One region of the Streptomyces sp. NBC_00464 genome, then DNA from elsewhere that is predicted to be linked to it. Evidence: riboswitches for the same ligand, from Rfam matches in the RefSeq annotation. Region 1 holds a riboswitch; each other region holds the start of a gene.

What was found. Region 1 has a riboswitch for S-adenosylmethionine ahead of thrC (threonine synthase). Riboswitches for the same ligand answer to the same signal wherever they lie in the genome.
Region 2: linked by a shared signal. The riboswitch ahead of OG912_RS26220 (aminotransferase class V-fold PLP-dependent enzyme) and the one ahead of thrC (threonine synthase) in region 1 are both predicted to bind S-adenosylmethionine.
Region 3: linked by a shared signal. The riboswitch ahead of OG912_RS01500 (hypothetical protein) and the one ahead of thrC (threonine synthase) in region 1 are both predicted to bind S-adenosylmethionine.

What each region holds. Positions count from the first base shown of each region.
Region 1 covers NZ_CP107899.1:3,247,236-3,249,432, forward strand. Annotated here, with positions in the region: gene thrC (threonine synthase) at 22-1,317, opposite strand; SAM riboswitch class I at 1,335-1,461, opposite strand; gene OG912_RS14385 (glucosyl-3-phosphoglycerate synthase) at 1,615-2,197, shown strand, end outside.
Region 2 covers NZ_CP107899.1:5,829,374-5,831,570, reverse strand. Annotated here, with positions in the region: gene OG912_RS26220 (aminotransferase class V-fold PLP-dependent enzyme) at 1-1,221, opposite strand, end outside; SAM riboswitch class IV at 1,395-1,512, opposite strand; gene trpD (anthranilate phosphoribosyltransferase) at 1,603-2,197, opposite strand, start outside.
Region 3 covers NZ_CP107899.1:344,231-346,427, reverse strand. Annotated here, with positions in the region: gene OG912_RS01505 (phosphocholine-specific phospholipase C) at 1-934, shown strand, start outside; SAM riboswitch class IV at 1,047-1,156, shown strand; gene OG912_RS01500 (hypothetical protein) at 1,204-1,653, shown strand; gene OG912_RS01495 (cytochrome P450) at 1,809-2,197, shown strand, end outside.

The sequences.
Region 1 (2,197 bases):
TCTCGGGTGGTCGGGAGCTGCTCAGCTGGTGGTGGCGAGTCCGGCGGCGCGGAAGGCTTCCAGGCTCGGCCGGATCGTGGCGCTCGCCTGCGAGGTGGCGGCCACCGCGTCCAGCGTCTTGAGGCCGTCACCGGTGTTCAGGACGACGGTGGTGAGCGACGGGTCCAGCAGGCCGGCCTCGATCAGCTTCTTCGTCACGCCGACCGTCACCCCGCCCGCGGTCTCGGCGAAGATGCCCTCGGTGCGGGCCAGCAGCTTGATCGCGTCGACGACCTGCTCGTCGTTGACGTCGTCGACGGCGCCACCGGTGCGGCGGGCGATGTCCAGGACGTACGGGCCGTCGGCCGGGTTGCCGATCGCCAGGGACTTGGCGATCGTGTTCGGCTTCTGCGGCCGCACCACGTCGTGACCGGCCTTGAAGGCGGAGGAGACCGGGGAGCAGCCCTCGGCCTGGGCGCCGAAGATCTTGTACGGCTTGTCCTCGACCAGGCCGAGCTTGATCAGCTCCTGGAGACCCTTGTCGATCTTCGTGAGCTGGGAGCCGGACGCGATCGGGATGACGATCTGGTCGGGCAGCCGCCAGCCGAGCTGCTCGCAGATCTCGTACGCGAGGGTCTTGGACCCTTCGCCGTAGTACGGGCGCAGGTTGACGTTGACGAAGCCCCAGCCCTCGCCGAGCGGGTCGCCGATGAGCTCGGAGCAGAAGCGGTTGACGTCGTCGTAGTTGCCCTCGATGCCGACCAGCTCACCGCCGTACACAGCGGCCATGACGACCTTGCCCTGCTCCAGGTCGTGCGGGATGAACACGCAGCTGCGCAGACCGGCACGGGCGGCGGCGGCACCGACGGCGCCGGCGAGGTTGCCGGTGGAGGAGCAGGACAGGGTGGTGAATCCGAAGGCGCGGGCGGCCTCGACGGCGATCGCGACGACGCGGTCCTTGAAGGAGTGCGTCGGGTTGCCGGAGTCGTCCTTGACGTACAGACCGCCGGTGACGCCCAGCTCGCGGGCGAGGTTGTCGGCCTTGACCAGCTTGGTGAAGCCGGGGTTGATGTTGGGCTTGTCCGCGACATCGGACGGGACCGGCAGCAGCGGCGCGTAGCGCCAGATGTTGTTGGGTCCGGCCTCGATGCGCTTCTTCAGCTCGTCCGGGGAGCCGCTCGGCAGGTCGTACGCCACTTCGAGCGGCCCGAAACAGGACGCGCAGGCGAAAATCGGACCGAGTGCGAATCGCTCTCCGCATTCGCGGCAGGAAAGCGCCGCGGCGGGACCGAGGTCCACGGAAGATTCGGTGTTTGCTGCAACAGTCTCAACAGCCATGATGGCGAGGCCCTTTCTCCTCATCTTCCTCGCGACGCATTTCGTCACGAGACGGAATTGGCACCTTCCCCACCTGACCTCGCGGTCGGCGGGAGGGTTGCCGGGACTTCAACGGGCCGTTCCCTCTGTCCCTCTGGATGAGCGCTGTGGCACTGGACCATGGATCCAGGCGTTTATCGGCGGACGGACCCCGGCATGCGACGGCCATCTGCGTTGTTCAAGACTGTAACCGAAGCACCGGACTGTTGAGATAGTCGTCCGTACCGCGAGATGGATCACATACAGGGAGTATCGACCGTGCTGGAAGAGGTCGAACGCTGGCTGACCAGGCGTTCCTGGTCAGCCGCCGACCGTCCGCTGGACCGTCTGCTGGACGCCAGGAACGGCGCGCACGGGCCGGGCGTGAGTGTGGTGCTGCCTGCGCTGAACGAGGCCGAGACGGTCGGGGACATCGTCACGACGATCCGGCGCGAGCTCATGGAGAAGGTCCGGCTGGTCGACGAGCTCGTGGTGATCGACTCCGGCTCGACGGACGCCACCACCGAGGTCGCCCGCCGGGCGGGCGCCCGGGTCGTCCACCGCGACGCGATCCTCCCCCGCGTCCCCGCCGCCCCCGGCAAGGGCGAGGTGCTCTGGCGGTCGCTCCTGGTGACCGGCGGCGACATCGTGTGCTTCATCGACGCGGACCTGAAGGACTTCTCGGCGGACTTCGTCTCCGGCATCGTCGGCCCGCTGCTGACCGACCCGGACGTGCAGTTCGTCAAGGCGATGTACGACCGCCCGCTCGGCAACACGGCAGGTCAGGGCGGTCGTGTGACCGAGCTGGTGGCCCGGCCGCTGCTCAATCTGCACTGGCCGCAGCTGGCCGGCTTCGTCCAGC
Region 2 (2,197 bases), 2.6 Mb from region 1:
GAGGGACTTCTGGCCCGGCTCCGCCTCAGGCGCGCCGCACTCCCCGATGTCCTGCGGGTCGCTGCCGAGCAGGGTGCGCACGAGGGGGTGGGCGCAGAACAGTCCGTCACGCACCCCGATGCCGTACTCGGCGGAGAGCGCCGCGGCGAAGTGCGAGCTGTTCCAGCCCTCCACCACGAAGGAGATGACGCCGACCCGCGGGGCGTCGTCACCGAACAGCGAGAGCACCTTGACCTCGGGGACCTCGGCGAGTCCGGCCCGGACCGCGCTGACGAGCTGCTGCTCCCGGGCGACCAGGCTGTCGAACCCGGCCTCGGTGAGCGCCTTGCAGGCCGAGGCGATGGAGTAGACGCCGATGACATTGGGCGAGCCGGCCTCGTGGCGGGCGGCGGTGGTGTGCCATGCGACATCCACTCCGCCGTCGGTGCGCCGGGCGACCGTACGGGAGGCGCCGCCGCCCGCCAGGTAGGGCTCGGCGTCGCGCAGCCAGTCGGAACGGCCGGCGAGGACGCCCGAGCCGAACGGCGCGTACAGCTTGTGGCCGGAGAAGGCGACCCAGTCGACGTCCAGCTCCGCGATGTCGACGGGGTGGTGCGGGGCGAGCTGGGCGGCGTCCAGCACGATCCTGGCGCCGTGGGCATGCGCGGCGGCGGCGAGCTCCTTGACCGGCCACAGCTCGCCGGTGACGTTGGAGGCGCCGGTGACGCAGACCAGCGCGGGGCCGTAGGGGTCACGGCCCGCGAGGGCCCGCTCCAGCGTCTCGACGGCCTCGTCCGGAGTGCGCGGGGCGTTCAGGTACGTCACCCGGGCATCGCGCCAGGGCAGCAGCGAGGCGTGGTGCTCGGTCTCGAAGACGAACACCTGGCAGTCGGCGGGCAGTGCGGCGGCGAGCAGGTTGAGCGAGTCGGTGGTGGACCGGGTGAAGATCACCTGGTCGTCGGCGCGGCAGCCGAGGAACTCCGCGACCGTGACGCGGCTGGACTCGAAGAGGTCCGTGGAGAGCTGCGAGAGGTAGCCGGCGCCACGGTGGACGCTGCCGTAGTACGGCGCGTACGCGGCCACGTCGTCCCACACCCGCTGCAGGGCCGGAGCGCTGGCGGCGTAGTCCAGCGCGGCGTAGGTGACCTCACCGCCGGTGACCAGCGGAACCGTCACATCCTTGCCCAGAACGGGCAGCGGCGCACAAATGGACCGGTCGGTGGCAGCGGTGAAGACAGACATGACGAACTCCCGTAACAGGCAGGCGAATTCCGTGTGCCTGCGGATACGCGGCAGCACGGAAGGAAGAAAGAGGGTGTGCGGAGTAGGGCCGAAAAGCCCTATCGCATTCGCGTGCTCACAAGAGGCTCCCTGAGGACCAGGACCCCACGGGTGGACATCTCACGATGTCGAGGGGTCCGCGCTTGCCGCAGACCTCGCTGCCTGCGGCCTGGTCTTCACCCGGGGCACCCCGCCACGGACGGAGGGTTGCCGGACAGCGGGCCGGGGCCGTAGTCGCTGTCACTCATGACCTGCGCAGCATCTTGCCATACCTACGAGAACGCGCAAGGCGCAGTCCATGATCTGGACTGCGCCCTGCCTCACATTCCGTACGCCGCACTCTCAGGCGTTGCTGGCCACGACCCATCTCTCCAGCGCCCCGGCTGCCGCGCCCGAGTCGATGGACTCGGCGGCCTTCGCCATCCCCGCGGTGAGCTGCTCGGTGAGCGTGCCCTCCCCCGGGTCCAGCGCGACGAGCGCCGCCGCCGAGTTGAGCAGGACGGCGTCCCGTACCGGGCCCGTCTCCCCGGCGAGCAGCCGGCGGGCCACATCGGCGTTGTACGAGGCGTCGGCGCCCCGCAGCGCCTCCACCGGCACCAGGTCGATGCCGACGTCGCGAGGGTCGAATGCCTCCTCGCGCACCACGCCGTTCCTGGCGACCCAGACGCGGGAGGTCGCGGTGGTGGTCAGCTCGTCGAGGCCGTCGTCGCCGCGGAAGACGAGTGCGGAGTTGCCGCGCTCGGCGAGGACGCCCGCGACGATGGGCGCCATCCGCAGGTCGGCGACGCCGATCGCCTGCGAGCGCACCTTGGCCGGGTTGGTGAGCGGCCCGAGGATGTTGAAGGTGGTCGGCGCGCCGAGCTCCGCGCGGGCCTTCGCCGCGTACCGCAGGGCGGGGTGGAACTTCACGGCGAAGCAGAACGTGATGCCCGCTTCC
Region 3 (2,197 bases), 2.9 Mb from region 1:
CCCCGGTGACATCCGGTACGCCGCCGGACCGTACGGGCTCGGTCAGCGCGTGCCCATGCTGGTCGTCTCCCCGTGGAGCACGGGCGGGTTCGCGTGTTCCGAGGTCTTCGACCACACCTCCGTGATCCGCTTCATGGAGCAGCGCTTCGGTGTGCACGAGCCCAACATCTCGCCCTGGCGGCGCGCCATCTGCGGTGATCTCACCTCAGCCTTCGACTTCCGCCGTACGGACACCTCGGACGTCCCGCTTCCGTCGACCGATGCGTACGAGCCTCCGGACCGCCTCCGGCACCCCGACTACGTCCCCGCGCCGCCCGCCACCGGCAGCGTGCCCAAGCAGGAGAAGGGGGCCCGGCCCACCCGGCCGCTGCGCTACGCGCCCGTCGTCGACGGTGCCGCCGATACGGCCACCGGCAAGTACCGCCTCACCTTCAGCGGCGGCGCCGCCGCCGGGGCACAGTTCCTGGTGACCTCGGCGAACCGCACCGATGGGCCCTGGACGTACACCACCGAGGCCGGCAAGTCGCTGTCGGACAGCTGGAACACCGCCTACTCCAAGGGCGTGACCGACCTCACCGTCCACGGTCCCAACGGATTCCTGCGCACCTTCCGGGCAGACGGCAAGGCAGTGGGCCCGGAGGTGACCGCCCGTCATGATGCCGCCACCGGTGGGCTTCAGCTGACCTTCGTCAACGGTGGTTCGGCGACCGTGCGTCTGACCGTACGCAGTGCCGTCGGGTACGGGGGAGGGGTGCAGACCTTCGCGGTCCGTGCGGGCGCGACCGTGAAGCACGAGCTTGACCTGCGGGGGAGCAAGAACTGGTACGACATCACCGTCGTCTCCGACGTGGACGCCACCTTCCTGCGGCGCTTCGCCGGACACGTCGAGACCGGCCGGGCCGGTTCGAGCGACCCGGGTCTCGTCACCGGGTGAGCGACCTCGTCCCGGCGGGTGGTCCGGGGTTGCGTGGTGCCCGTTGCCGGGCGCCGCGCACTCCTGACCACCCGTCGGGCCGTGCCGTTTGCGTGGGTTAGAGTCGTGGGTGGGTCATGAGTTCCAGCGCACAGCCCCGGCTTGCTGGACGGCACCCCGCTCCGCTGCGGGTGCTCCGGGTGACGACCTGCCCCGTGCGCAGGGTACGGGGAACAGCGGACCGCGGTGCAGGGCACTCGGGGTCCTCATCCCGGAAGGCGAACCTCACCATGCTGCGTCATCTCGCTCAGAACGACTCCGTGCGGAGCGACGACTGCTCCCGCTTTGCCGCGGGCCACCGCGTGCACTGGATCCACGCCAAGAAGTGCCGGCAGGAGCCGGGGCAGGCCGTCGAGGTCCTGCTCACCTCCGGTGACGTCGGCGACGACGGCTGGGTCGAACTGCGTCCCGCCTTCGATTACGCGGGTGACCTTCCAGCGGTCTGGACGCATGCCCCTGGCGCGCTGCGGGAGTCCCTCGCCGATCACCGCGGACGGGTGTACTGGCTGGCGCGCTGGCATGCGCTGAAGCTGGTGGAGGGCGAAGGCGGAGATGGCGGCGAGAGGGATGCCGGGCTGGTCAACGTCGCTCTCCAGGGCGGAGATCTGTGCGAGGGAGGTTCCGTCCGGGGCGGGGATGCGTGCGAGAGCGGCCCTGCGCGGGGCGGTACATCGCGATGATCGTCAATTGTGGTGAGATGTCGTCCCGTTGTTCCGTTCAGGGTGTGGGATTGACCGCCGTTGACAGTTCCGGCGTCACATAAAATCCTTATAGTGGCCATGCGTTGATCGCATGATCGTGACGCTTGCAGTTGTCGCCACAGGAGTCAGGACTCATGACGCGCCCTTCTTCCGCCGAGCCCGCGCCGACGTCCCCTCCTTCTCCTCCGCCTCCGGGCTGTCCTGCTCACGCCGGGGCCGTGCCACTTGACGGGCCCGGGTTCCAGGCCGAACCCCAGGCCGTCTACCGCACCATGCGGCGTGATCACGGGCCCGTCGTCCCCGTGGAACTTCCGGGCGGGTTCCCCGCCTGGCTGGTCGTCGGGTACCGCGAGCTCCATCAAGTCACCAGCGACGGCGAACTGTTCCCGCGCGATGTCGGCCTGTGGAACCAGTGGCCGCACATTCCCGACGACTGGCCGCTGCTGCCCATGGTGGGGCGCCCCATGCCGTCGATCTACTTCAGCGCGGGGGAGGAGCACCGGCGCCACGTCCGGATGGTCGG